One region of the Saccharothrix stipae genome, then DNA from elsewhere that is predicted to be linked to it. Evidence: riboswitches for the same ligand, from Rfam matches in the RefSeq annotation. Region 1 holds a riboswitch; each other region holds the start of a gene.

What was found. A riboswitch is a leader RNA that binds a small molecule or an ion and turns the genes downstream of it on or off. The one in region 1 is predicted to bind cobalamin.
Region 2: another riboswitch for cobalamin. It lies ahead of ACYVLT_RS00550 (prenyltransferase/squalene oxidase repeat-containing protein); the one in region 1 lies ahead of ACYVLT_RS05500 (CbtB domain-containing protein).
Region 3: another riboswitch for cobalamin. It lies ahead of cobN (cobaltochelatase subunit CobN); the one in region 1 lies ahead of ACYVLT_RS05500 (CbtB domain-containing protein).

What each region holds. Positions count from the first base shown of each region.
Region 1 is NZ_BAAGTN010000002.1:548,236-557,735, forward strand. Features, by position in the region: gene ACYVLT_RS05480 (GNAT family N-acetyltransferase) at 1-1,047, shown strand, start outside; gene ACYVLT_RS05485 (nucleotidyltransferase domain-containing protein) at 1,049-1,795, opposite strand; gene ACYVLT_RS05490 (LysE family transporter) at 1,818-2,666, opposite strand; gene ACYVLT_RS05495 ((2Fe-2S)-binding protein) at 2,685-3,335, shown strand; cobalamin riboswitch at 3,390-3,573, shown strand; gene ACYVLT_RS05500 (CbtB domain-containing protein) at 3,605-3,808, shown strand; gene ACYVLT_RS05505 (CbtA family protein) at 3,819-4,559, shown strand; gene ACYVLT_RS05510 (HAD family hydrolase) at 4,548-5,210, opposite strand; gene ACYVLT_RS05515 (PAC2 family protein) at 5,441-6,337, shown strand; gene ACYVLT_RS05520 (MFS transporter) at 6,334-7,545, shown strand; partial or broken gene ACYVLT_RS05525 (MFS transporter) at 7,490-8,665, opposite strand; gene ACYVLT_RS05530 (ArsR/SmtB family transcription factor) at 8,662-9,219, opposite strand; gene ACYVLT_RS05535 (ABC transporter permease) at 9,264-9,500, opposite strand, start outside.
Region 2 is NZ_BAAGTN010000001.1:120,895-130,394, reverse strand. Features, by position in the region: gene ACYVLT_RS00560 (S8 family peptidase) at 1-558, opposite strand, end outside; gene ACYVLT_RS00555 (cytochrome P450) at 929-2,188, opposite strand; cobalamin riboswitch at 2,267-2,403, shown strand; gene ACYVLT_RS00550 (prenyltransferase/squalene oxidase repeat-containing protein) at 2,489-3,793, shown strand; gene ACYVLT_RS00545 (hypothetical protein) at 3,790-4,605, shown strand; gene ACYVLT_RS00540 (CbiQ family ECF transporter T component) at 4,602-5,663, shown strand; gene ACYVLT_RS00535 (ABC transporter ATP-binding protein) at 5,660-7,261, shown strand; gene ACYVLT_RS00530 (hypothetical protein) at 8,126-8,788, opposite strand; gene ACYVLT_RS00525 (sugar efflux transporter) at 8,888-9,500, opposite strand, start outside.
Region 3 is NZ_BAAGTN010000007.1:523,217-532,716, forward strand. Features, by position in the region: gene cobM (precorrin-4 C(11)-methyltransferase) at 1-562, shown strand, start outside; gene ACYVLT_RS15135 (cobalt-precorrin-5B (C(1))-methyltransferase) at 568-1,626, opposite strand; gene ACYVLT_RS15140 (cobalt-precorrin-6A reductase) at 1,647-2,354, shown strand; gene ACYVLT_RS15145 (precorrin-2 C(20)-methyltransferase) at 2,329-3,789, opposite strand; gene ACYVLT_RS15150 (precorrin-8X methylmutase) at 3,786-4,412, opposite strand; gene ACYVLT_RS15155 (hypothetical protein) at 4,409-5,458, opposite strand; cobalamin riboswitch at 5,470-5,598, shown strand; gene cobN (cobaltochelatase subunit CobN) at 5,633-9,199, shown strand.

The DNA.
Region 1 (9,500 bases):
GGCTGGGAGGCGTGCGCGGTCGTCGTGGACGGCGACAAGGTCGTGTCCACCGCGACCCTGCTGGACGAGACGCTGGTGCTCGACGGGGTGGAGATCCCGGCGGGCCAGGTGGAACTGGTCGCCACCGACCGCGCCTACGAGGGCCGGGGGCTGGTGCGGGCGCTCATGGGTTGGGCCCACGAACGGTCCGTCGCACGCGGCCAGCTGGTGAACGTGATGCTCGGCATCCCCTACTTCTACCGCCGGTTCGGCTACACCTACGCGATCCCGATCTCGGCCACCCGACCGGTCACGGGGCGTCCCGACGCCGGCGGGCACGCGCTGCGCGAGGCCACCACCGACGACATCCCGACGATGGCCCGCCTGCAGGACGCCGAGCAGGCGCGGGCCGACTTGCGGATGCCGCACTCCCCCGGTCTGTGGCGGTGGTTGGTGGCCCGTGACGGCAGCACGGAGTGGCTGGTGGAACGGGACGGCGTGCCGGTCGCCACCGGTCGCACCACCCCGCCGGAGGAGGGCGTTCGGCTGTGCGAGGTGGCGGCCGTGGACGAGGCGGCGGCGCACGCGCTGCTCGCGTTGACCGGGGCCACCGAGCTGACCGAGCGGCCGGGCACCGTCGCGGGCGAGGCGCTGGAGCCGTTCCTGGGGCCCGCGGCGGAGGAGGCGAACTCGTACTACGTGCGGATCGGCGATCCCGTCGCGTTGCTGGAGCACCTGCGGCCGGTGTTCGGCCGGCGGTTGGTGGACGGCGGTTTCGCCGACCGGGAGGGCGAGGCGGTCGTCTCGTTCTACGAGTCGCACGTGCGGCTGCCGTTCAAGGCGGGCGAGGTCGGGTCGGTCGTGCCGGGCGGGACGATGCAGGCGCCGGGCGCGGCGGGCGGCGCGGGCGTGGCGCCCGACCTGCTGGCGTCGCTGCTGTTCGGGCCGCACGGTTTGCGGGGCCTGACCACGCGTCACCCGGACGTGTACCCGGGTCCGAACGCCGACCTGATGCACACCCTGTTCCCGCCGGTGCGCGGCGACCTGATGACGTTCTACCTGCCGTAGGTCAGGCCGCCCGGAACAGCCGCTCCGCCTCGGCGATCGCCCGTGCCAACGCCTCGGGCTCCGGCCGCAGCCCTGCCACGACGGCGTCGACACCGCGCAGCCCGGCCTCCTGCAACAGCCGCTTCTCGTTCGTCGTCCAGTGACCACGTGCGGCGAGCACGGCGTGTGCGGTCTGCAACGCGGCGGTTGCCAGGGCTCCCGCGACTTCGACCAGCCGGCCGTTCGGGGCGTGGGCGGTGCGGGCGTAGCCCAGGGTGAGGGCCGCCCTCTCGTGCCACACCGGCGGTGCCGCCGCCCGCAGCGCCTCCGGGTAGGCCGGGCGGGGCAGGTCGCCGCGCAGCACCCGGTTCAGTGCGAGCTCGCCCACGACCAGGTAACTGGGGATGCCGGCGAGGTGGAACATCAGCGGCTCCCAGTGGAAGCGGCCCTGCTCGGCCTCGGCCAGTTCGTGCTCGACCACGTCGAGGTCGCGGTAGTGGACGTCCACCCGCCGGCCGTCGACGGTGAGCCAGGCGCCGCCGTTGAAGACGCCGCCGCCCCAACCGCCGACCTCGGAGACCTCGCCGGGCCAGCCGACCGCGCGCAGGTCGGCCGGGTCGAAGTCGCCCCGGTAGTAGACGGCGAGGTCCCAGTCGCTATCCGGGGTGTGGGCGCCTTGGGCACGTGAGCCGCCGAGGGCGACCGCGTGCACGGCGGGCAGGGCCGCCAACCGGTCGGCGACGTGGTCGAGGAACGCTTCGTCGGTCATGGGCACCACGATCTCCGGGCGTTCAGGGGGACGCGAACTCGACCCCCATCACCACGCCGGCGAGCACGAGCACCGCGCCGGCGCCGGTGAGGGCGCGCCGGTAACCGGTGTCACCGAGGCGTCGGCGGCCGCGGGCGACCAGGAGGGCGATCACCAGCTTGCCGCCGACGAGGGTCAGGTAGAACCCGATCAGCAGCGCCGCACCGGCGGCGGGCGACGCGCGCCAGGTGGTGATGGTCAACGGACCGAGCGCGGTCGCCCAGGCGAGCCACGGGTGCGGGCTGAGCACGTTCACCAGGACCGCTCGGCGGAGCGCACGCGAACCGGTTTTGTCGGACCCCGTCGGTAGAATCGAAAACAGGGGTCCCCTGGGCGGGGACGGCTGCGAAGCACGGCCTTCCTGCGGCACAACGGTCTCATCGGCAGCGGGCTCGCCGGCAGCGGGCGAATCGGCAGGTCCGCCGGTATCGACAGGGCGGTCGGCGGCGGCAGGTCGGGCGGGATCGGCAGGTCCGGCGGCGTTGGCGGGGCGGACGGCGTCCACCGGTCCGGCGGTGCCGGCGGAGCCGCCGGTCGCGGAGCCGGCGGTCAGGGTTGCCGACCGCGCCTCCCGGACCGTCTGCACGCCGCTCCACAACACGAACACCGCGCCCACGACCCCGAGCACGCCCAGCGCCCGCGCGGGCAGGCGGTCCAGCAGGAGCAGCGTCACGGCGACCACCACGGCGTCCGACAGCAGCGGCGCGCAAGCGGTCAGCGCGCCCGCCCGCCAACCCGAGCGCAGCGCCGACGTCACCACCAGCACCAACAGCGGCCCGGGGCTGATGCTCGCGGCCAGGCCGAGGGCCAGTCCCAACCCCAGTGCGTCCACGGCGGCAGACTAGGTCACGTGTCCGAGTTCGCCCGAGTCCTGACCACCCTGCGGCAGATCCGCGGCCTCAGCCCGTTCTTCGCCCTGGACGTCGGCCGGCCCGACGACACCTGGCACGACGGCGCGCGGCTGCTCGACGGCCCGGAGCTGCCCGACGCCCTCGACCGGATCGGCGACCGGTACCGCACCGGTGAACGGCGGGTCGCCGCGTCGCTGTTCTTCCTCGGCTACACCGCTCGGCTGCTGAGCCCGGTGGTCGCCGCACGCGCGGTCGACGGGGTCGCGCCGGACATCCGGCCCGCCAACCTGTGGTGGCGCTACCGCCCCGACGGTCTCCAGGTCCGGCTCAAGGACCCGCTCGCGGGCATCGGCGTGGCCGAGTCGCTGGCGCCGGTGGTGGAGGCGGTGCACGCGGTCACGCCGGTGGCGCGCGGCCTGCTGTGGGGCAACGCGGGGTCGTCCATGGCGGGCGCGTTGCGCGCGGTCCACCGCGGCGGGATCGACTGCTCCGGGTTGGCCGACGAGCTGTTCGCCGACCCGCCGCTCAAGGGCACGGGCGAGTTCATCCCGTTCCCCGGCGAGGTGGTGTTCCGGCGGCGCAGCTGCTGCCTGTACTACCGGCTCGACGGCGGCGGCACCTGCGGTGACTGCCCGTTGCCGCGGCGCTGACCGGCGCACGTGAGGAACACGACAACTCGTCTGGTCGGTTGTGCCAGCCCACGATCGACATCTACGGTTCGCAGCGCCGCAGTGGACGGGAAGCCGGTGTGAATCCGGCGCGGTCCTCGCCACTGTGACCGGGGAGCCAACCCGCCGAGAACGTCACTGGCCGCGTGGAGCGGCTGGGAAGACGCGGGGACGGCGTCGATCCGGGAGTCAGGAGACCGGCTGCGGCACGAGTTGTTGTTGACCTTCCACGAGGTATGGAGGAGGCCGTCATGACGAGCCCCGCGCACACCCCTGCTCTCACCGATCCCCGGGTCACCCCCGTTCCCAGGTGGGCCTACGCCGTCGCACTGGTCGCGTTGACCGTGACGTGGCTGGTCCTGCAGGAGAACGGCATCGCGCTCGGCCACGCCGCCGAGACCGTGCACGAGTTCTTCCACGACGGGCGGCACGCGCTCGGCGTTCCGTGCCACTAGGCGCGGCGACGTGAAAACACCCACCTACCAGGGGTTGCTGCTGCGCGGTGTCGGCGCGGGCGCGGTGTCCGGGCTGCTCGCGGGCCTGGTCGGCGTGCTCGTGGTCGAGGCGCCGATCCGGGCGGCACTGGCCGTGGAACGGGCACGTCCCGCGGCGCCGGGCTCGGATCACGAGCACGGCGAGTTGTTCAGCCGAGGCACGCAGGTGGTCGGCGGTGTGCTCGCCGCCGTGGTGGTGGGCGTCGCCGTCGGCGCGCTGTTCGCCACCGCGTACGCGGTGTCGCGGCGTTGGTTCGCGACCAAGGCGCCGTTCGTCCGGGCGGTGGCGCTGTCGGCGGCGGCGTTCGGCGCGGCGGCGTTGCTGCCCGCGGTGAAGTACCCGGCCAACCCGCCCGGGGTCGGTGATCCGCACACGGTGGAGTACCGCACGGTGCTCTACCTGGGGTTGATCGCGGCCGGGTTGCTGGTCGCGTTCGGGGCGGGCTACCTGGCGTCCCGGCTGGGCCACCTGAGCGGTCCGGTGCGCTGGACCGCGGTGGCGGGGGCCGTGGTGGCGGCGGTGGTCGTGCTGCTGGTGGCGTTCCCGGCGACACCGGACGTCGTGCCCGCCGACGTGCCGGCCGGCGTGCTGTGGGACTTCCGGGTGGCCTCGCTCGCCGAGACGGCGACGCTGTGGCTGGGTCTCGGTGTGGTGTTCGGCCTGCTGGTCGACCCCGCCACGCGTCGGGCCGAGCAGGGGTCAGCGGTCTAGCAGCGGGGCGAGCGTCTCCAGCGTGACGCCCACCAGGGAGTCGCGGAACACGCGGCGCTCGCCCTGCTCGACCGGCACGTCGCACGGCACCACCAGCACCGTGCAGCCGGCGGCCGCGGCGGAGCTCGCCCCGGTCGGCGAGTCCTCGACCGCGACGCACCTGGTGGGGTCCACGCCCAGCAGTCGTGCGGCCTTGAGGTACGGGTCGGGCAGCGGCTTGTTGCGGCGGTCCACCTCGTCACCGCACACCGTGACGTCGAACAGGTCGCGGCCGATGGTGTCCAGCGCGACCTCGGTCAGCCGCCGTTCGGTGGAGGTGACCAGCGCCATCGGCACACCCGAGTCGCGGACCGCGCGCAACGCCCCGGCCGCGCCGGGACGCCAGGGCAGGCCGGCCCGGAACAGCTCCTCGGTGCGCCGGCTGATCCACGCCGCACCGTCGGCGAGGTCCTCGTCGGTCGGTTCGACACCCGCCTCGGCGAACAGCAGGCGCATGGTCCGGGCCGTGCTGGAGCCCACCAGGGCGTGCCGGGTCGCGAGCGAGAGCGTGCCGCCCAGCTTCTCCACGAACTCGTTGAGCGGGATGTCCCACAGCTTCTCGGAGTCCAGCAGCGTGCCGTCCATGTCCCACAGCACAGCCTCGACCGTCATGTGCACCTTTTCCGTGATCACCCGCGTGGTGGTCGGCAAGACCTCGTGACGACGCCCATGACCTGCGCAGTCGTGCGGGGTCGGGTCGGCGGCCAGCAGCGTCGTGCCCATCGCGCCGTCCGCGACGGGCGCGCGGTCGGCGGGCGCGCCGAGGTGAGGCGGCGTGACACGAACCGACATGCGCCAAGCCTACGGCGTCGGGTGTGCGGCGGTGGTCGTAGTCTGGCCGCGTGACCGATCCGGACCAGGCCGCCCAGACCCCCTTCGACCCCAGCGAACCGCTCACCAACCCGATCATGGTTGCCGCGTTCGAGGGTTGGAACGATGCAGGCGACGCCGCCAGCACGGCGATCGAACACCTGCAACTCACGTGGGACGCGACGCCGTTGGCGGAGATCGATCCGGACGACTACTACGACTTCCAGGTGACGCGACCCACAGTCCGCATGGTGGACGGCGTCACCCGACGGGTTGAATTCCCGACGACCCGGTTGTCGGTCTGCCGCCCGCCGGGGTCCTCCACGGACGTGGTGCTGGTGCACGGGATCGAGCCGAACATGCGGTGGCGGAAGTTCGCCGCCGAGCTGCTGGGCCACATCGAGAACCTGGGCGTGACCACCGTGGTCACGCTGGGCGCGTTGCTGATGGACACCCCGCACACCCGGCCGGTGCCGGTGACGGGCACGGCGTACGACGAGGCGGCGGCGGCGAAGTACGGGTTGGAGCGGTCCCGGTACGAGGGGCCGACCGGCATCGTCGGCGTGTTCCAGGACCTGTGCGTGCAGGCGGGGGTGCCGGCGATCTCGTTCTGGGCCGCGGTGCCGCACTACGTCTCCCAGCCGCCCTCGCCGAAGGCGACGTTGGCGCTGCTGCACCGGGTGGAGGAGGTGCTGGACGTCGAGGTGCCGCTGGGCGCGCTGCCGGAGCAGGCCGAGGAGTGGGAGCGCACGGTCAGCGAGATGGCCGACGAGGACGAGGACGTGCGCAACTACGTGCGGGCGCTGGAGGAGCGCGGGGACGCGGAGATCCAGATCACCGAGGCCAGCGGTGACGCCATCGCGGCGGAGTTCGAGCGGTACCTGCGGCGGCGCGGGCGCGGTCCGGGCCGCGGGCCGACCGGGATGTGAGCAGGCCGCGCCCGACCGCCGGGCCGGTGGTCCGGGTGCGGTTGGCGGCGTTGTACGCGGGTGGGTTCCTGGGGCCGTTCGGTGGCGCGATGACGTCGTCGGTGCTGCCCGAGGTGGGTGCCGACTTCGGCGTGCCGGCGGGGTCGGCGGCGGCCTCGTTGACCTGGTACCTGGTGCCGTTCGCGCTGCTCATGCTGGTCTCCGGCACGTTGGGTGAACGGTGGGGCGCCCGGCGGACCGTGCGGGTCGCCTACGCCGTGTACGTGGTGGCGTCGGTGTTGTGCGCGGTGTCGTGGTCGTTTCCCGTGCTGCTGGGTGGACGGGCCGTGCAAGGGGCGGCGAACGCGTTCACCACTCCCCTGCTGCTGGCGGCGATCGCGGCGGTGACGCCGAAGGCCCGGTTGGGGCGGGCGTTGGGCGTGTTCGCGTCCATGCAGGCCGCGGGCCAGACGATGGCGCCGTTGCTGAGCGGGTTGGCGGCGGAGGCGTCGTGGCGGTGGGCGTTCGTGGGCGCGGCGGTGGTGGCCGGTGCGTTGGCGGTGGTCGGCTTGCCCGCCGATCCGCCGCGCGGGGGCGAGCGACCACGTCTGCGCGGCGCGTGGCGTGGCCGGACGCCGTGGTTGGCCGCCGCCGGGTTCGTGGCCTGGGGTTGCCTGGGCGGGTTGTCGTTCCTGGTGGCGCTGCGGCTGGGTGACTCGTTCGGGCTGGGCGCGGGGCAGCGCGGGTCGGTGCTGACCGGCTTCGGCCTGGTCGCGATCTGCACCGCGCGGCTCACCGGGTGGTCGATCGACCGGTTCGGCGCGCGGCGGTGCGCGGTGGCCGGTGCGGCGGTCGGCGGTGCGCTGCTGGCGGGGGTCGGCGTGCTGCCGTCGGTGGTGGCGGTGGGGGTGCTGTGGGCGGCGGCCGGTGCGACCAGCCAGGCGGTGACGGTGGGGTTGAACGCCCTGGTGCTGTCGGCGGACGGCGGCAACCGGGGTGGGTCGGTGTCGGTGGTGCAGTCGTTGCGGTTCCTGGGCGCGGCGGTGTCGCCGGTGGCGTTCGTGCCGCTCTACCACGCCGACCCGGTCAGCGCGTTCCTCGTGCCCGCCGCGCTGGTGTCGGCCGTGCCTCCCGTGCTGCTGCTGCACCGCGGTCGGTCGGCACGCGGGGGTCCAGGGTCGCCAGCGCCAGCACCCCGGCCGCCAGGTAGAGCCCGGCCTGGGCGTTGAGCAGGGTGGACAGGCCGAGCACGGGCGTCAGGGCACCGGCCAGCACCATGCCGAGCGCCTGACCGCCGTCGTAGAGGCTGACGAACGTGGCCAGCACCCGGCCGCGGACCTCGTCGGCGGAGTGCAGCTGGAGCACCGACATCATCCCGGCGCCCGCGATCACGCCCGGCACGCCCACCGCGACGAACGCTGCCAGGTAGTAGACCAGCGCGGTGGTGACGTGCGGCCCGTTCCAGCCGAGCGCGGCGATCGCGGCGAAGCCGACCAGCGACACGCCCAGGAGCCTGCCGGGTGCGAGCCCGCGCACCAGCACGCCGACCAGCAGGCCACCGAGCAGCCCGCCGACCGCCTGCACGCCGCGCAGCAGCCCCACCTCCGCCGCTCCCCCACCGAGCCGCTCGGTCACGAACACCACGAACAGCACCACGAACAAGCCCTGGGCGGTCGACATGAGCGCGACCACGGCGACCATCGGCCGCAACGGGCCCCGGATCTCGCGCAGGCCGTCCAGCCAGGCCCGCCACGCGGGGTTGCCCGCCGCACGCACCGGGTCGCGGGTGCCGAGCGCCGCCAGCAGGGTCGCCGCGAGCAGGAACGACGCCACGTCGGCCAGCACCACGCCCGGCAGCCCGGTGTAGCCGAGCAGCAGACCGCCCAGCGACGCGCCGACCAGCCGGGCCAGGTTGCCGTTCACCGCGACCAGCCCGTTGGCCGCCGCCACCTGCTCGCGCGGCACGAGCGTCGGCAGCAGCGCGTTCTTGGCCGGTTCGAACAACGCCGCCAGGCCAGCCTGCACCGCCGTCACCACGTTCACCAGCACCAGGTCGCCGGTGAGCAGCGGCAGCAGGGTGACCGCCTGCGCGAGGCTGACCAGCAGCATCAGCCTGCGCCGGTCGAAGCGGTCGGCCAGCACCCCGGCCAGCGGCGACAGCGCGAGGCTCGGCAGCAGCGCCACCACGAACGTCGTCGCGGTCGCCGCCGCGGAGCCGGTGCGCTGGTACACGTACACCGGCAGCGCGACCAGCAGCACCCAGTCGCCGATCTCGGAGACGAACCCCGCGATCCACAGCCGGCGGAACGCGGGCCGCCCCAGCGGGCCCGACGACAACCGGCCGGTCATCGCGGGAACGCCCGGATGCCGACGTGCGCGGGCAGCGCGCCCTCGGGCACGTCCTGGCGCACCGGCACGAGGTACGGGCGCAGGATGTCGTCGATCATGCCGAGCAGGCCGCCAAGCTCCTCGGCGGTCACGTTGACCGTGTAGCCGTGCATCGCGGAGGCCGCCAGCCACTCGCGCGGCAGTTCGTGCTGCCGGTCCAGGAACCGCTGCACCAGCCGGTTGTCCTCGTTGAGGCTCAACGCGAGCAGGGCGTCCTGCTGGGTGCGGACCTCCGGGTCGTCGGCGAACGCGCCGACGTCGTAGCCCACCGAGGTGGCCCGCCACGGCCGTTCCCGCGCGTCGCCCGCCTCGACCCGCTCGACGAACCCGGACTTGGCCAGCTGCCGCAGGTGCCAGCTGCAGTTGGAGGCGGTCGACCCGACCGCCTCGGCGCACTCGCTCGCCGTGCGCGGGCCGACCGCCAGCAGGTGGTGCAACAACGACACGCGCAGCGGGTGCGCCAGCGCCTTGAGCGCGTCGACATCGGTGACCCGTCGGGGCCCTGGGAGGTCCATGACCCCGACGGTAGACCTGAAAGAGCTCTTTCGAAAGTGTTCTTTCAGATCTGGCCGACGTCCCGCCGCCGGAAACCGACGAACCCGAGGACGACCAGCGCCGCCGCGACCGCCGTCAGCCAGAGCAACGGCGTGGCGGTCACCTCCGCCCCGGGCACCTTCGGGATGTGCGTGAACGGCGAGAGGTCCATCGCCCACTGGTCGAGCTGGAGCAGCGGCCCCAGCTGGCCGAGCACGAGGAACACCACGATCACCGCCCAGCTCGCCGACGACAGCTTCGG
Region 2 (9,500 bases), on a different contig from region 1:
GCCGTGGCAGTCGGTGTTGTTGGTGTCGTAGCCGTTGTAGTCGAACGTGGCCCGGCCGCCGTAGTCCGCGTGGCCGGGCGTGATGCCGGTGTCGATGATGTAGGCGTGGACGCCCGCGCCGGTGTAGGCGTAGGTGTAGGAGTTGGACAGCGGCAGGTTGCGCTGGTCGACCCGGTCGATGCCCCACGACGGCGGGTTGGCCTGGGTGGCGTCGAGCGCGTCGGTGACCAGCACGTCCTGTTCGATCGTGGTGACCGCCGGGTCGCGGCTGAGCTTGCGCAGCTGCGCGGGGGTGAGCTTGGCGGCGAACCCGTTGAGCGCGGCGTTCCAGACGTGGGTCGGTGTGACACCGGCCGTCGCGGCCACGCTCGCACCGCTGCGCGCGGACGGGTTCAGCAGCACGATGTAGGAGTCCTTGACCGGGTGGACGGTCGCGGACGCCGTCGCCATGACGATGTCCGCCTGGTGCAGGGGTTCGGCCGCGGCGGCACCGGTGGTGAGTCCCACGACGGTGGTCGCGGCGGCCAGGACGGCGAGTGTTCGGTGGAGAGGACGCACGGTTCGGCTCCTTCGGGTGAACCCGGACCAGTGCGCTCCGACGCAGGGTTGACGGAGTCGACTTCTCACTCGTCCGTGATTCAGACCAGCAGCCTGACCAGCGGTTATGCCATGGTCAACGGAGGTCGGCCGAACGGCCGCCCGGCCCGTCACGCTCGGTGGACATAACGGACAACTGGTAACGCCCGGTTCGCTCTGGTGGCGCTAGCCGGACGCCGACCGGCCCAGTGCGACACACGGGCGCCGAACGTAGGACTCTCGCGAGAGTCCTACGTCCAGCACGCGAGAGTCCTACGTTCGGCGCACCCGAGTTCAACGCTCAGCGCGGTTCGACGCTCAGCGCAATGCCACCTTCAGCGCGGTGCGACGCTCAGCGCGTGTGCACCAACAGCGAGTCGACACCGTGGACGATCGACGCGGTGCGGAACGCGGGCCGCTCGTCGGCCAGGCGCAGCCGGGGGAACCGGCGCAGCAGGGCCGGGTACGCGGCACGCAGCTCCAGCCGCGCCAGCTCCGCCCCCACGCAGCGGTGCGCGCCGTGCCCGAACGCCAGGTGCGACGAAGCCGAGCGGCTCGGGTCGAAGTCGGACGCTTCCTCGCGGTTGGCCGCCGACAGCGACACCACGACCACGTCCCCCTCCTCGATCTGCTGGTCGCCGACCAGCAACGGGTGCCGGGCGAAGCGCGGGAACGCCACCTGCACCACGCTCAGGTGCCGCAGCAGCTCCTCGACCATCGGCGCGGCGGCCGCGTCGTCGTCACGCATCGCCGCACGCGCGGCCTCGTCCTTCAGCAGCACGATCGCGCCCAACGCGAGCATCGACGCCGTGGTGTCGAACCCGCCGGTCAGCACGCCGTCGGCCAGACCGGCCAGCTCGACGTCGCTGACGTCGTCGCCGTGCTGGCGGATGATCGAACCGATCAGCCCGTCACCCGGCGACCGGCGCTCGCGGCGCACGATCTCCTCCATGTAGGACAGCGACTCGGAGATCGCGCCCAAGGCCTGCCCCGCTCCCCCGAACAGGTCGAACCGCGCCGCCGCCAGCTCCTGGAACCGGTCGCGGTCCTCATAGGGCACGCCCAGCAGCTCGCAGATCGTCAGCGACGGGATCGGCAGTGCGAACTCCTCGACCAGGTCGACCGGCCCGTCGGCGGCCTCCATGGCGTCCAGCCGCTCGGTGACGATCGCGTCGATGCGCGGCACCAGCCGCGACAGCCTGCGCATGGTGAACTCCGGCGTGAGCAGCTTGCGCAGCCGGGTGTGGTCGGGCGCGTCGGCGAAGCCGAGACCGCCGGGCGTCTGCTCGACCCGACCGACCGCGGCGCCGAGCCGGGCGTAGTCGTTGCTGAACGCGCCTGTGTCGGAAAGCACCTTCTTCGCCTCGTCCTGCCCGGTGACCAACCACACGCGCAGGCCGAACGGCACCGGGATCCGGTGCACCGCGCCGGCCTCCCGCATCCGCTCCAGCTCGGCGACCGGCACCACCCCGTCCCGCTTCAGCGGAACCAGCGCACGGTCCGGGAGCAGCGCAAACGCCCGCGAACCGATCTTGCCCAACACCCACCGCGTCGCCGAACGCCGTGCGACCCACGCCACCAAGCCGTCGCGCACGGACGCCAGAGTCGTCATCGAACACCCCTCTTCCCCAGGTCGAATGACCGACGGTAACCGCACGCCGGGGTGAGCAGCATCGCGCTAGAGGCGGATTGACACGCCAAGGCCCGTGACAGACGATCGGCAATCGCGCGTGAAACGGGGGAAGCCGGTCGAAATCCGGCGCTGACCCGCAACGGTAGGTCCCACCCGGGACGAGCCCGAACACCCGTCGCGCGTGCCACGCTCCTGACACCGTCGAGGTCAACGGGTCGGAGCCCGGGGGAAGTCGATCACGGCTGTCCGGGGTCCGCCCACGCCTCGGAAAGGCCGACCATGTCGTTGAGACGGACCGCCGCCGTCATCGCCACCGCCGCCGTCGCCGCGCTCGCGTCGGCTCCCGCCGCCCGGGGTGAGGCGCCGGCCGTGCCGACGACCGACGTGAGCGACGCCGCCGCCGGGTGGCTCGCCCGGCAACTCGTCGACGGCGACCACTTCGAGCACGTGTTCGAGGGCGTCCCCTACCCCGACCAGGGCCTCACGCTGGACGCACTGTTCGCCTTCACCGCGGCCGGCGTCGCGTCCGACAGCGCGGACCGGGCCGCCGCCTGGGTCGCCGAGCCCGCGGTGATCGACAACTACCTGCACTTCGGCGACCCCGACCAGTCCTACGCGGGCGCGCACGCCAAGCTGGCGTTGGCGGCGCAGGTGCGCGGCCAGGACCCGACCGACTTCGGCGACGTCGACCTGATCGCCGGTCTCACCGCGCTGCAGGCGCCGTCCGGCCGGTTCCAGGACAAGTCGCAGCACGGCGACTACTCCAACGGCTTCACCCAGGCCTTCGCGGTGCTCGCGCTGGACCGCTGGCAGGGCGCGCCGAAGGCCGCCGTCGACTACCTCGTCGGCGCCCAGTGCCCGGACGGCGGGTTCCCGCTGGTCCTGGAGGCCGCGACCTGCGCGTCCCACGTGGACGCCACGGCGATGGTCGCGCAGGCGTTGCTCGCGGCCGACCGGACGGCCGAGGCGGGCAGGGCGCTGGACTGGCTGACCGGCGTGCAGCAGCCCGGCGGCGGGTTCCGCGACGAGGGCAAGACCGACGAGGGCAACGCCAACAGCACCGGTCTCGCGGCGCAGGCGCTGCGCGCGGGCGGCCGCACCGCCGCCGCGGACCTGGCCGCGAAGTTCCTGAGGTCGTTGCAGGTCGGTTGCACGGCCGCGGCGGCCGACCGGGGTGCGATCGCGTTCGACAAGACGGGGTTCACGCAGCCCACGTCGCTGCGCGCGAGCGCCCAGGGCGTGCTCGGGCTGGTCGGCGTCGGCTTCGCGGACCTGACCGCCGAGGGCGGCGAACCGGGCGCGCCGGTGCTCGACTGCTCGGCCACCACGACCTCCCCGAGTTCGTCCACGTCGACCACTTCGGCCACCACGACGGCCACGTCGACCACCTCCTCCACCACCGGGACGACCGCAGGCAGCACGACCACCACGACCGCGGTGGTGGCCGTGGTGGCCAACCGCGGCGCCCTGGCCCGGACCGGCGCGGCCGTCGGCCCGATGCTGTGGATCGGCGCGTTGCTGCTGGTCGGCGGTGTGCTCGCGGTCGTGCTGGCACGCAAGCGGTATGCGGGCGCACGCAGGTGACGAGCTGGTGGCGGCGCGTGCCGACGGCGTTGGCCGTCATGGGGCTCGCGCTGCTGAACGCACCGGTGACCGCCCGGGCGGCGGACTGCGCGGGCGTCACGGTGGTCGTGGACTTCCGCGCGCTGGGCGGCGGCGTGCAGACGGGTTGCGCGCCGGGTGATCCGGCCTCCGGCACGGCCGCGCTGAGCGGCGCCGGGTTCGGCTACACGTTCGCGGCCCGGCAGCCGGGGTTCGTGTGCCGGGTCAACGGCAAGCCCGGCAGCGACCCGTGCGTCAACACCTCCCCGCCCACGGCGTACTGGGGCTACTGGCACGGCCAACCCGGCGGGTCGTGGGTCTACAGCGGCACGAGCGCGAGCGCCCACGACCCCGCGCCGGGGAGCGTCGAGGGCTGGTCGTTCGGTGCGGGTGAGCAGCCGGGCATCGCGCCACCGGCGCCCGCGCCGAAGCCGACCCAGCCCGCGCCGCAACCTCCGGCGCCCGAGCCGGGCGGGCCCGTGCCACCGGCGCCGCAACCCCAGCCCGGTCAACCGGCGCAGCAGCCCACGCGGCAGTCGGAGACCGCCGCGCCGACCACGACCGAGGCGACGACGACCGCGCCGTCCTCCGCCGAGGCGACGACGGGCAGCACCACTCCCAGCCCTGCCTCCTCCCCGACGAGCTCGTCGAGCCCGACCGCGGTGGCGGTGCGGCCGACGGCGGGCACGTCGTCCGGCGGCACGGTCGGGTTGGTGATCGGGATCGTGGTGATCGCCGCGCTGGCGGGCCTGGGCATCCTGACCGCGCGGCGACGGGCCAAGGCGGCGGAGTGAGGCTGCACCCCGGCGCGTGGTGGCTGTGGGCGTTGTGCCTGGCCGCCGTCGCCAGCCGCAGCACCAACCCGCTGCTGCTGGCGTTGGTGATCGCGGTCGCCGGGTACGTGGCCGTGTCGTGCCGCGAGGACACGCCGTGGGCGAGCGCCTACGGCGTGTTCCTCAAGTTCGCCCTCGTGGTGATCGCCATCCGGATGGTGTTGCACGTGCTGCTCGGCGGGGTCGGCGGGCCCACGGTGCTGGTGACGCTGCCCGAGATCCCGTTGCCGGCGTGGGCGAAGGGCATCCGGCTGGGTGGACCGGTCAGCGCGGAAGGACTCGCGTTCGCGCTGTACCAAGGGCTTCAGCTGGCGACGTTGCTGTGCTGCGTGGGCGCGGCGAACGCGCTGGCCAACGCCAAGCGGCTGCTGCGGTCGTTGCCGGCCGCGTTGTACGAGGTGAGCGTGGCGGTGGTGGTGGCGTTGACGGTGGCACCGCAACTGGTGGCCAGCGCGCGCTCGGTGCGCCGGGCCCGGGCGTTGCGGGGTGACGCGGTGCGCGGCGTGAAGGCGATGCGGGTGCTGATGGTGCCGGTGCTGGAGGACGCGTTCGAGCGGTCCCTGGAGTTGGCCGCGGCGATGGACTCGCGCGGGTACGGCCGGACGGCGGGGTTGCCCGGGCGGACCAGGGTGGTGACCGGCGTGCTGGTGCTCGGCGGGCTGGTCGGGCTGTGCGTCGGGGCGTTCGGGCTGCTCGGTGGCGGCGGGCCGGGCGCGGTGGCGACGCCGACGCTGGTTGCGGGCTCGGTGCTGGCGATCGCGGGCCTGTGGACCGGCTCGCGGCGGGTGCGGCGCAGCCGGTACCGACCGGACCGGTGGGGTCCGCGCGAGCTGCTGATCGTCACGTCCGGCGTGGTCGCGACGCTGGCGACGTTCCTGGCGCCGGACGGTCTCGGCGGTACCGCGCTGACACCGGACACGGTGCCGCTGGTCGCGCCCGGACTGCCGTTGCTGCCCGCGATCGGCCTGCTGTGCGCGCTCGCACCCGTGGTGATCGTCAGGAACAGGGTGAACGCGTGATCCGGTTCGAGAACGTCTCCGTCACCTACCGCGACGCCGCCGCGCCCGTGTTGGCCGGGGTGGACCTGCACGTGCCCGAGGGCGAGCTGTGCCTGGTGGTCGGGCGCACCGGATCGGGCAAGTCGACGCTGCTGCGCGCGGTCAACGGCCTGGTGCCGCACTTCACCGGCGGCACGCTCACCGGCCGGGTCGTGGTGGCCGGCCGCGACACCCGCGACCACCCGCCGCGCGAGCTGGCCGACGTGGTCGGCATGGTGGCGCAGGACCCGAGGTCCGGCTTCGTCACCGACTCGGTCGAGGAGGAGCTGGCGTACTCGATGGAGTCGCTGGCGCTGCCGAACCCGGTGATGCGCAAGCGGGTCGAGGAGACGTTGGACCTGCTCGGCCTGGCCGACCTGCGGCACCGACCGCTGGCGACGCTGTCCGGCGGGCAGCAGCAACGGGTGGCCGTCGGCGCCGCCCTCACCGCCCACCCGCGGGTGCTGGTGCTGGACGAACCGACCTCGGCGCTGGACCCCGGTGCGGCGGAGGACGTGCTGGCCGCGCTGCACCGGCTGGTGCACGACCTCGGCATGACCGTGGTGATCGCCGAGCACCGGCTGGAACGGGTCGCGCAGTACGCCGACCGCGTGGTCTGGCTGCCCGGCGGTGGTCTGCCGCCGGTCACCGGCGAACCCGGCCCGGTGCTGGCGGACGCGCCGGTCGCGCCGCCCGTGGTGCGGCTGGGCCAGCTGGCCGGGTGGGAACCGGTGCCGGTGTCGATCCGGGACGCACGGCGGCTGGCCGGCCCGTTGCGCGAGCGCCTCGCCGAACCACCCTCGGTGGCCTCGTCACCCTCCGCGGAGTTGGTGCGAGTACGCGACCTGCGGGTTCGCTATTCCACTGTGGACGCGGTGCGCGGTGTGTCGTTGAGCGTCGGCGCGGGTGAGCGGGTAGCGGTGATGGGGCGCAACGGGTCGGGCAAGTCGAGCCTGCTGTGGGCGGTGCAGGGCACCGGCAAGCGGTCCGGCGGCGAGGTCGCGGTGGCCGGCGTCGACCCGGCGACGCTCAAGCCCGGTCCGCGCCGCGAGGTCGTCGGCCTGGTCCCGCAGCAGCCCGGTGACCTGCTGTACCTGCACACGGTCGGCGGTGAGTGCGCGCAGTCCGACCGCGAGTCCGGCAGGCCTCGCGGCACGTGCCGGGAGTTGCTGGACCGGCTCGCGCCGGGCGTCCCGGACGACCGGCACCCGCGTGACCTGTCCGAGGGGCAACGGCTCGCGCTGGTGCTGGCGGTGGCGCTCACCCCGTCGCCGCGCGCGGTGCTGCTGGACGAGCCGACCCGGGGCCTGGACTACCCGGCCAAGACCCGGTTGGCCGCGGCGTTGCGCGCGCTCGCCGACGACGGTCACGCGATCGTGCTGGCGACGCACGACGTGGAGTTCGTGGCCGAGTACGCGAGCCGGGTGGTCGTGCTGGCCGAGGGCGAGGTGGTGGCCGACGGCCCGACCGCCGAGGTGGTCACCGCGTCCCCGGTGTTCTCGCCGCAGGTGGCGAAGGTGCTCGCGCCGCGGCCGTGGCTGACGGTGGCGGACGTGCGCGCGGCCCTGGCGGCGCGGTGAGCCGGCCGATCCGCGTCCGGCCCCGCGCCACGCTCGCCCTGGCCGTGGCGGCGGCGATCAGCGTGGTCGCGTTCGGGTGGCCGTTGCTGGTCTCCCCCGACGCCGCCATCGCGCAGGGCGTGACCGCGCCGTGGACGTTCGCGCTGCTCCTGCCCCTCGTGCTGGCCGTGGTGCTGGCCGAGCTCAGCGAGGGCGGGTTGGACGCGAAGGCGGTGGCGATGCTGGGCGTGCTGTCCGCGCTGGGCGCGGCGATCCGGCCGCTCGGCGCGGGCACGGCGGGTGTCGAGACGGTGTTCTTCCTGCTCGTGCTCGGCGGCCGGGTGTTCGGGCCGGGGTTCGGGTTCGTGCTCGGCAACACCATGCTGTTCGCGTCCGCCCTGCTCACCGGCGGCGTCGGGCCGTGGCTGCCCTACCAGATGCTGGGCGCGGCGTGGGTGGCGTTGGGCGCGGGGCTGCTGCCCTCGCTGCGGGGCAAGGCCGAACTCGCGGCGCTCGCCGCGTACAGCGCCGTCGCGTCCCTGGTCTACGGGCTGCTGCTGAACCTGTCGTTCTGGCCGTTCGCGTTGAGCGCGGGCAGCACGTCGTTGTCCTTCCAGCCCGGCGCGCCGATCCCGGACAACCTGGTGCGCGTGGTGGCCTTCAGCCTGGCCACGTCCCTCGGCTGGGACGTCGGCCGCGCGATCACCACCACGATCCTGGTGCTGGTGACCGGCCCGGTGCTGCTGCGCACGTTGCGCCGCGCCGCCCGCAGGGCGTCGTTCGGCGATCCCTCGTTCGGAGCTTCTCCGGTAGGTGATTCTCCGGTAGGCGGTTCTCCGGTTGCCGGTTCTCCGGTTGCCGGTTCTCCGGTTGCCGGTTCTCCGGTCAGCGGGGCAGCTGTGCCGCCACCTCCGCCAACGCGTCCAGCACCTCCGGGGTGAGGTAGCCGGTGGCGAGCTCGGCCTCGGCGACGGTGACCGTGGTCCGGTCCCGACCCGAGCCGTAGTTTGCGCCGCTGAACGCGATGTCCGCCAAGCCGACCTGCGCCGTGCCGAGCGGCTTCACGTCCCCGGTGCCCGGCGCGTCCACGACGTCGTGGAACTCCCGCGCGTCACCCCGCGAGCCGAACCCGACCCAGGCCACCGCGATCACCGCCGAGTTGCCCGCGTCGTCCCCGACCGCGAACAGCACCCGGTCCATCGACGTGCACCCGGTCCGCCGCAGGAACTCGCGCACGCCGCCGAACGACGCCGCCACGCACTCGGCCTGCTGCTTCTCGGTCCGCTTGAGCTCGTGCAACCCCATCAGCCGCCACGCGCCCTCCGCGTCGCCCCGCCGGGCGAGGTCTCCGCCCTCGGCCTTGCGCGCCTCCACGCTCAGCCCCGGACCGCCACCACCGGAACCTCCCGCGCTCAGGCCGACCGCTCCCCCGTACCCGACCGCGCTGAGCGCGACCAGTCCGGCCAGCAGCGCCGACCTGCTCCGCCTGCCCCCGCCGGCGACCGGCCGCACGCGACCCCTGTCGTCGGTGTAGAAACCCTTCGGCACGGCTGCCTCCTCCCCCTCAGGAAGGTTTAGCAACGCCGAGGGGCCGCAGACCCGAATTTCGCGGAGAACCGCTCGAAGAGCGCAAACCAGACGGTCGGTTCACTTGCGGCGCGCGGACAGCAGGAGAACCAACCCGAGCACCGACATGACCAGGCCCATCCCGTACGCGGCGCGGTAGCCGAGGTGCTGCGCGAGGCCCAGCAGCGGTCCGGCGAGCATCGCGCTGGTCTTGTAGGTGTTGCTGTAGAGCGTGCTGGCGTAACCCGGTCGGTCGGGCGCGAGGTCCTGGAAGTACGAGATGCCGACGCCCATCACCGCCGAGATCACCACCGCGTGCAGCACCTGGGCGGCCATCACCTGCCACGTCGCCTGGGTGCCGAGCATGACCGCGTAGTACACCGGCGCGACCGCACCACCCGCCAGCACCAGCACCCGGTGGTTCATCCGGACCGCCAACGCGCCGAAGCCGAGCATCAGCGGGATCTCCAGGGCCGCGCACAGCCCCAGCACCAGCCCGGCGTCCCGGGTCGTGCCACCCAGGTCCTCGGTGACGAACAACGGCATCGCCACCACGCCGACCGACGTCGCGCACTGCAGCAGCACGAACCCCAGGGCCGCGAGCACGACCTCCCGCCGCAACCCGGACTCCCGCGCCACCTCACCGGTCGGTGCCGCGGCCGGGCCCAGCCGCGGCAACCACACCAGGATCACC
Region 3 (9,500 bases), on a different contig from region 1:
GATCACGACCGAGCTCGCCACCGCGCACGCGGCCGGGCGGCAGGTGGCGCGGCTGCACTCGGGCGACCCGTCGGTGTTCAGCGCGATGGCGGAGCAGATGCGCCGGCTGGACGCGCTGGGCATCCCGTACGACGTGACGCCGGGTGTGCCCGCCTTCGCCGCCGCCGCGGCCGCGCTGAACCGCGAGCTGACCGTTCCGGGGGTGGGGCAGACGGTCATCCTGACCCGCACGGCGGCCCGCGCCACGCCCATGCCGCCGGGGGAGGACCTGGCGACCCTGGGGCGTTCCGGGGCCACCCTGGTGCTGCACCTGGCCGTGCAGCGGATCGCGGAGGTGGTCGCGGACCTGCTGCCGGACTACGGCGCGGACTGCCCGGTCGCGGTGGTCGCCCGCGCGAGCCGTGACGACGAGTTGGTGCTGCGCGGCACCCTCGCCGACATCGCCGACCAGGTGCAGGTCGCAGGCGTGAAGCGGACCGCCGTCATCGTGGTGGGCAAGGTCCTGGCCGCCGAGGGCTTCCCGGACAGCCACCTCTACTCGACCACCCGCAGCCGCTCGTGACGGTGTCAGGCCCGGCCGACGACGGTGCCCGCGCGGTCGATCACGATCACGTCCACGGTGACGGGAGCGCCGCGCAGCACGTCGTCCGCGGTCGCCTTGGCGCGGACGGCCACCAGGTCGCCCAGCGGCACGCCGGCCGCCTGGCACACCTGCAAGGCACCCAGTGCGGTGTTGGCCTCGGTGATCGCCGACGCCACGGCGGGGTCGTCCACCAGGGACGCCAGGAAACCCAGGTCGACCTGCGAACGTCCGGAGTGCAGGTCCAGGTGCCCGTCGGCGAGCTTGGACAGCTTGCCGATCCCGCCCGCGACGGTCAGCCGGGGCACGGGGTGGCGGCGCAGGTACTTCAGCACGGCCCCGGCGAAGTCGCCCATGTCCAGCAACGCGTCCTCGGGCAGCCCGTGCACCGCCGCCGCGACCTTCTCCGACGTGCTCCCGGTGCACCCGGCCACGTGCCGGTAGCCCTGCGCACGCGCCACGTCGATCCCGCGCCGGATGCTGTCGATCCACGCCGAGCACGAGTACGGCACCACGATCCCCGTCGTGCCGAGGATCGACAGCCCGCCCAGGATCCCCAACCGGGGGTTCCAGGTCTTGCGGGCCAACTCCGCGCCGTGCTCGACCGAGATCGACACGACCACGTCGCCGCTGCCGCCGTGCTCAGCGGCGACCCGCGCGATGTGCTCACGCATCATCTGCCGCGGCACGGGGTTGATCGCGGGTTCGCCCACCTGCAGCGGCAGACCGGGTTTGGTCACCGTGCCGACGCCGGGACCGGCCTCGAACACCACCCCGCTGCCCGGCGCACCGTGCCGGACGGTGGACCCGACCAACGCGCCGTGCGTGACGTCAGGGTCGTCGCCCGCGTCCTTCACGATCGCGGCGAACGCCCGGTCCTCCGACAGCGATTCACGGGCCAGCGCGAACGACGGTGTCTGACCCTTCGGCAGCACGATCCGCACCGGGTCGGGGAACTCACCGGTGAGCAGCGCCGTGTACGCCGCCGTGGTGGCGGCGGTGGCGCAGGCACCGGTGGTCCAGCCGAAGCGCAGGTTCGTGCTCACGACGACAGGATGCAACAGCCGTGAAGACCGTGCTGGTACTGGGTGGCACGGGCGAGGCGCGCGAACTGGCCGCCGCGCTCACCGGCCTCCGGGTGATCTCGTCGCTGGCCGGCCGGGTGGCCGAGCCGAAGCTGCCCGAGGGCGAGGTCCGCATCGGCGGGTTCGGCGGCGCGGAGGGGCTCGTGGCCTACCTCAGAGCCGAGCACGTCGACGCGGTCGTGGACGCCACGCACCCGTTCGCCGACCGCATCACCGCGAACGCCCTCGCCGCCACCACCGCGACCGGCACCCCGTTCCTCGTCCTGCGCCGTCCCGGCTGGCCACCCGAGGAAACCTGGCGGTACGTGGACACCGTCGCGGAAGCCGCCGAACTCGTGGCCGGGCGCCGGGCGTTCATCACCACCGGACGCCGCGAACTGGCCGCGTTCACCGGCGGTGTCGCGCGCACGGTCGACCCGCCCGATCCGCCGAACCCCCGGCTGGAACTCCTGCTCGACCGGGGGCCGTACACAGTGGATGGTGAACTCGCGCTGCTGCGGGAACACCGGATCGAAGTGCTCGTCACCAAGGACAGCGGTGGCCCGATGACGGCGGCGAAGCTGACCGCCGCACGTCACCTCGGCCTCCCGGTCGTGGTCGTGCGCCGACCACCGCCGCCGGACGCGCCGCTGGTGGAGACGGTGGCCGAGGCGGTCGACTGGCTCACCCGGGGTAGCGGCGCGGGGTGAACACGGTGCCGCGCGCACTGACGGTGGTCTGGGACGAGCCGACCAGCAGCAGGCACCGCATGTCCACGGCGGACGCGTCCAGGTCGGCCAACCGCACCACCCGGACGGACTCCTCCGGCCCGCCGACATCACGCCCGACGACCACCGGCGTGTCCGGGGAGCGGTGGCGCAGCAGCAGGTCACGCGCCTTGTCCACCTGCCACGTGCGGCTGCGCGAGGCCGGGTTGTAGATCGCCAGCACCAGATCGGCCGCGGCCGCCGCCGCCAACCGCTCCTCGATCACCTCCCACGGCTTGAGCCGGTCCGACAGCGACACCACGCAGTAGTCGTGCCCCAACGGCGCGCCGACCCGGCTGGCCACCGCGTGCGCGGCGGTCAACCCCGGCAGCACCCGCACCGGCACGTCCGCGAACTGCTCCTCGGTCGCCACCTCCAGCACCGCGCTGGCCATCGCGAACACGCCCGGGTCGCCGGACGACACCACCGCGACCCGCCGCCCGCGCTTGGCCAGGTCCAGCGCGAACGCGGCCCGTTCCGCCTCGACCTTGTTGTCCGAGGCGTGCCGCCGCTGCCGCGGGTTGACCGGCACCCGGTTCAGGTAGGTCACGTACCCCACCAGGTCGTCCGCCTCCGCCAAGGCCCGACGGGCCTGCGGCGTCAACCACTCCGGCCCGGCCGGACCGAGACCGACCACCACGACCCGGCCCTCGCCGTCCGAACGCGCGGGAGCGGGCTTGCTCGGCAACAACGCCAACGAGAAGTACGGCACGCCGTCGGCGTCCACTTCGGACAGCGGCGCGGTCCGCTGCGCCCCGGTCGTGGCCCGCTCCACGTACCAGGCCTCGTCCAACCGCCCCGCCCGCGCCAGCGCCTCGCGCACCTGCGGGAACGTCCGGCCCAACTTCATGATCGCCACGGGGTCGCCGCCGGCCAGGTGCTCCACCAGCGCGTCCGCGGACAACGTGCCCGGCAGCACGGTCAGCACCTCGTCGCGCTCCACCAGCGGTCGCCCGATCACCGCCGCGCCCGCGCTCACCGACGTCACCCCGGGCACGACCTCGGCCTCGTACCGGTGCGCCAACCGCTTGTGCAGGTGCATGTAGGAGCCGTAGAAGAACGGGTCGCCCGCCGCCAGCACCACGACCGTGCGGCCCGCGTCCAGGTGCGCGGCCAAGCGTGCCGCGCACTCCTCGTAGAACGCGTCGATCTCGCCCTGGTAGTCGTCGGAGTCCTCGGTCGTGACGGGGTAGACCAGCTGCTCCTCGACCTGACCGTCCCGCAGGTACGGCGCGGCGATCCGGCGCGCCACGCTCCGCCCGTGCCGCGCGCTGTGGAACACGACCACGTCCGCCTCGCCGATCAGCCGCGCCGCCTTGACGGTCACCAGCTCCGGGTCGCCCGGACCCACCCCGACCCCGTACAGCTTGCCCGTCATTCTTCCTCACTCGCGATCGCGTTGAGCGCCGCCGCGGTCATGGCGCTGCCGCCCCGACGACCGCGCACGACCAGGTACTCCAGCCCCAAGTCGTTGTCCGCCAACGCATCCTTGGACTCGGCCGCGCCGATGAACCCGACGGGCACGCCGAGCACGGCCGCCGGCCGGGGCGCGCCGGCCGCGATCATGTCCAGCAGGTGGAACAACGCGGTCGGCGCGTTGCCGATGGCCACCACCGCGCCGTCCAGCCGGTCGCGCCACAGCTCCAACGCCGCCGCGCTGCGCGTGTTGCCCAGCTCCGCCGCCAACCCCGGCACGCGCGGGTCGCCCAACGTGCACACGACCTCGTTGTCGGCGGGCAGCCGACGGCGCGTGACCCCCGCCGCGACCATCTGCGCGTCGCAGAGGATCGGCGCCCCCGCCAGCAGCGCGGCCCGCGCGTCACGCACCACGTGCGGCGAGAAGTCGACGTCCGGGACCAGGTCGACCATCCCGCAGGCGTGGATCATCCGCACCACCACCCGGGACACGTCGGACGGGAACCGCGCCAGGTCTGCCTCGGCGCGGATGGTGGCGAAGGAACGGCGGTAGATCTCCGCGCCGTCCTTGACGTAGCTGGTCACCTGATCTCCTCGTACCCGTCGCCGGTCGCGACGAACTCCACCACGTCACCCGCCGGCCGACCGCACCGGCGGGCGCAACCGGACCAGTGCGCGCGACCCGGCGCGGTCCGGGTGTCGACCCACCGGGTGGCGTCGGCCCGCACGTCGGCCAACGACTTCGCGCACCCCGGCCGCCCGGTGCACGCGCTCACCCCGTGCCACCGCGAGTCCGGCGACGTGAACAGGCCGCTGGTATCGCTCCCGGCGGGCAGCACCACGCTCCGCCACGGCGTGAGCCGCACCGGCACGCCGGCGAGCAGCCGCGCGTCCCAACGCCCCAACGGCACGCCCGCCACGATCACCGAACCGTGCACGCCCGGTGCGACGGGCATCACAGTCGGCTCGACCCGGGCGTCACCCGGAACGCCCAGCGCCTCGGTGATCTTCCGCACACCGCCGTCCACTTCGGACAGCCGCCAGGCGTCGCCGCGGATCTCGCCGAACAGGCGTGCGGCGGTCACCACGGCGTCCACTGGATCGGTCACGCGGAGCCCGCAATCCCGTCCTGCCAGGAACAACGCGTCGCCGACGAGCCCGATGTCGCCCGACAGGCCGCTCACCGCGCCACCCACCGTGACCAGGAAACGCCCTGGCAGGGACGCCAGCCCGGGCACCGCGCGCAACGCCGCGTCGATCGCGTCGACCAACGCCTGGTTGTCCTCCAACGGCGCGGCGACGATGTTGCGCATCCGCTCGTGGGTCAGCGAGGGCAGCAGGCCGACGTCGCGCAGCCGGGCGCCCAGCTCGTGCTCCGCCCCTGGCGCCAAGCCCCTGATCTGCACGTTCGCCCGCGAGGTCAGCTCCAGGAACCCGTCACCGAGTTCGAGGGCGGCGGTCCGCAGCACGTCGACCTGCGCCGCGCTCACCGTGCCACCGGGCACCCGGACCCGGGCCAACCCGCCGTCGGCGGCCCGGTGCACGTCGACGGCGCCGGGGCAGGCGTCCGGGTGGGTTCGGCCTGCCGACGTGTTGGCCGTCGCGGAGGGCGCATGGGGTGCCGTGGGCATGGACTGGATGCTAACTGCCGTTAGGGTGACCTCCGAACGGCGAAGCAGCAGGAGGAAGCCGGTGTGAATCCGGCGCGGTCCCGCCACTGTGACCGGGCACGTCCCGGGAGTCAGGAACTCCGCTCGCCGTCCCCCACGACCGGGGCGAGGACCCCCGAGGGATGGAGCCCGCACGTGATCCTGCTGTTGTCGACCTCCGACACGGACCTGCTGTCCGCCCGTGCCAGTGGCGCGGACTACCGCCTGGCCAACCCGGCCCGCACCGCCGCGGACGACCTCACGGCGCTGGTGGAGGGCGTCGACCTGGTGGTCGTGCGCATCCTCGGCGGTCGCCGGATGTGGGAGGAGGGCCTCGACCGGTTGCTCGCCTCGGGTCTGCCGGTGGTGGTGCTGGGCGGTGAGCAGAACCCCGACGCGCCGCTGATGGAGCTGTCGACCGTGCCGGGCGGTGTGTGCGCGGAGGCGCACGCGTACCTGGCGCACGGCGGCGCGGCGAACCTCCTCCAGCTGCACCACTTCCTGTCCGACACCGTGCTGCTCACCGGTCACGGCTTCGCGCCGCCCGAGCCGACGCCCACCTGGGGCCTGCTGGAGCGGGAGCAGGCAGGCGAAGGGCCGACCATCGCGGTCCTGTACTACCGGGCCCACCACGTGGCCGGCAACACGGCGTTCGTGCACGCGTTGTGCGACGCGATCGTGGCCAAGGGCGGCCGCCCGCTGCCGGTCTACTGCGCCTCGCTGCGCGCGGCGGACCCGGAACTGCTGGCCGAACTCGGCCGGGCGGACGCGCTGGTGGTCACCGTGCTGGCGGCGGGCGGCACCAAGCCCGCCACCGCGGCCGCCGGTGGCGACGACGACGCGTGGGACGTGGGCGCGCTGGCGGCCCTGGACGTCCCGATCCTCCAGGCCCTGTGCCTGACCGGCAGCCGTGCCGCGTGGGACGAGAACGACGACGGACTGTCCCCTTTGGACACCGCGACCCAGGTGGCGATCCCGGAGTTCGACGGCCGGATCATCACCGTGCCGTTCTCGTTCAAGGAGGTCGACGAGGACGGCCTCACCGTCTACGTCGCCGACGAGGAGCGGGCCTCGCGGGTCGCGGGCATCGCGGTCCGCCACGGCAGGCTGCGGCACATCCCGCCGGCCGAACGACGGATCGCGGTGATGCTCTCGGCGTACCCGACCAAGCACTCCCGCATCGGCAACGCGGTCGGGCTGGACACGCCGGCCAGCGTGGTCCGGTTGCTCACCGCGATGGAGGGCCACGGCTACGACATCGGCGACGAGCTGCCCGGGGTGGCGGACCTCGACGGCGACGCGTTGATCCACGCCCTCATCGCGGCCGGCGGCCAGGACGCCGACTGGTTGACCGAGGAGCAGCTCCAGGGCAACCCGGTCCGGCTCCCCGCCGCCCGCTATCGGGAGTGGTACGCGACGCTCCCGGCGGACACCCGGCGGGAGATGGAGCAGCACTGGGGCGAAGCTCCCGGTGAGCTGTTCGTGGACCGGTCGAAGGACTCCGACGGCGAGATCGTCCTGGCCGCCCTGCGCTCGGGCAACGTCGTGGTCATGGTCCAGCCGCCGCGCGGCTTCGGCGAGAACCCGATCGCCATCTACCACGACCCCGACCTGCCGCCCAGCCACCACTACCTGGCCGCCTACCGCTGGCTGGAGGACGAGTTCGGCGCCGACGCCGTGGTGCACGTCGGCAAGCACGGCAACCTGGAGTGGCTGCCCGGCAAGACCGTCGGCATGTCGGCGGGCTGCGGCCCGGACGCCGCCCTGGGCGACCTGCCGCTGATCTACCCGTTCCTGGTCAACGACCCGGGCGAGGGCACCCAGGCCAAGCGGCGGGCGCACGCCACCCTGGTTGACCACCTGGTGCCGCCGATGGCCAGGGCCGACAGCTACGGCGACATCGCCCGGCTGGAGCAGCTGCTGGACGAGCACGGCAACATCGCCGCCATGGACCCGGCCAAGCTGCCGGCCATCCGGGCGCAGATCTGGACCCTCATCCAGGCCGCGAAGCTCGACCACGACCTCGGCTTGGACGACCGGCCGCACGACGCCGAGTTCGACGAGCTGATCCTGCACGTCGACGGCTGGTTGTGCGAGGTCAAGGACGTCCAGATCCGCGACGGCCTGCACGTCCTGGGCGCGGCGCCCACCGGCGAGACCAGGGTCAACCTCGTGCTGTCGATCCTGCAGGCCAAGCAGATGTGGGCGGGCCAGGTCGCGGCGCTGCCCGGCCTGCGCGAGGCGCTCGGCCTGGCGGAAAGCGCCAACGACCGGACCGCCACCGACCGCGTCGAACACCAGGCCCGCGCGCTCGTCCAAGCCATGGAAGACGCCAATTGGGATGTGAACGCGGCCCGGACCCTCACCGACGTCGAGGACGTCGCGCGGGTCCTGGAGTTCGCCGCGCTGGAGGTCGTGCCCCGGCTGGCGCGCACCACGGACGAGCTGACCAACGTCCTGCACGCCCTCGACGGCGGCTACGTCCCGGCCGGTCCGAGCGGCTCGCCGCTGCGCGGCCTGGTCAACGTGCTGCCGACGGGCCGCAACTTCTACTCGGTCGACCCCAAGGCGGTGCCGTCCCGGCTGGCCTGGGAGACCGGCCAGGCCATGGCCGACTCGCTGCTGGAGCGCTACCGGTCGGAGACGGGGGAGTGGCCGCCGTCGGTCGGCCTGTCGGTCTGGGGCACCAGCGCCATGCGCACGGCCGGTGACGACGTCGCCGAGGTGCTCGCCCTGCTGGGCGTGCGGCCCCGGTGGGACGACCAGTCCCGGCGGGTCGTCGGTCTTGAGGTGATCCCCCTCGCCGAGCTGAACCGCCCCCGAATCGACGTCACGGTGCGCATCAGCGGCTTCTTCCGCGACGCATTCCCGCACGTGGTGGCACTGCTCGATGACGCGGTGCGACTAGTGGCGAACCTGGACGAGTCGGCCGCGGACAACTACGTCCGCGCGCACGCCCAAGCCGATCTCGCGCAGCACAACGACCCGCGAAGGTCGACAATGCGCATCTTCGGTAGCAAACCGGGCGCATACGGCGCCGGCCTGCTGCCGCTCATCGACAGCCGGAACTGGCGGGACGACGCCGATCTTGCCGAGGTGTACGCGGTGTGGGGCGGCTACGCCTACGGCCGTGAACTCGACGGGGTCGAAGCGCGGCCGGCCATGGAGAGCGCCTACAAGCGCATCGCGGTCGCGGCGAAGAACATCGACACCCGCGAACACGACATCGCCGATTCCGACGACTACTTCCAGTACCACGGCGGAATGATCGCCACCGTCCGCGCGCTGACCGGTAAAGCGCCCGCCGCTTATGTCGGCGACAGCACGCGACCCGACGCGGTGCGGACCAGAACCCTGCACGAGGAGACGAACCGGATCTTCCGCGCCCGAGTGGTGAACCCGCGGTGGTTGGCCGCAATGCGCAAGCACGGTTATAAGGGCGCGTTCGAACTCGCCGCGACGGTGGATTACCTGTTCGGCTACGACGCCACCACCGGTGTGGTCGCGGACTGGATGTACGAGCAGCTCGCGGCCAGCTACGTGCTGGACCCGGTGAACCGCGAGTTCCTGGCGCGGTCGAACCCGTGGGCGCTGCACGGCATCTCCGAACGGCTCCTGGAGGCGGCGAACCGGGGTATGTGGGAGCACCCGGAGCCGGCGACGCTGGAAGCGCTCCAGGCGGCGTACCTGGAATCCGAAGGCGATCTCGAAGACGGCCGTTGAGCCGGAAATAGGGGTACCCCTAAATTCCGACGTCCCGTTGTCGGCGGATGAGGGCGCCGTCGACAACGGGTATCACTTCCCGGTCCTGAATGGACGCCCGGCCGCGCGCCGGCGGGTCGACCGCGGTGAGTCGACCCGCCCTCGCGCGCCACCCGGCGGGCCGACTCGCGCCACCGACCGCACGACTCGGCGTGCCCCGGCGCGCGACTCGCGCGGCAGTGGTGGGCGACTACCGCGCACATCCGGTGCAGACTGGTGGCGGGTGAGTGGGGGACACGACTGGTGAATTCTTCCGGGCCAT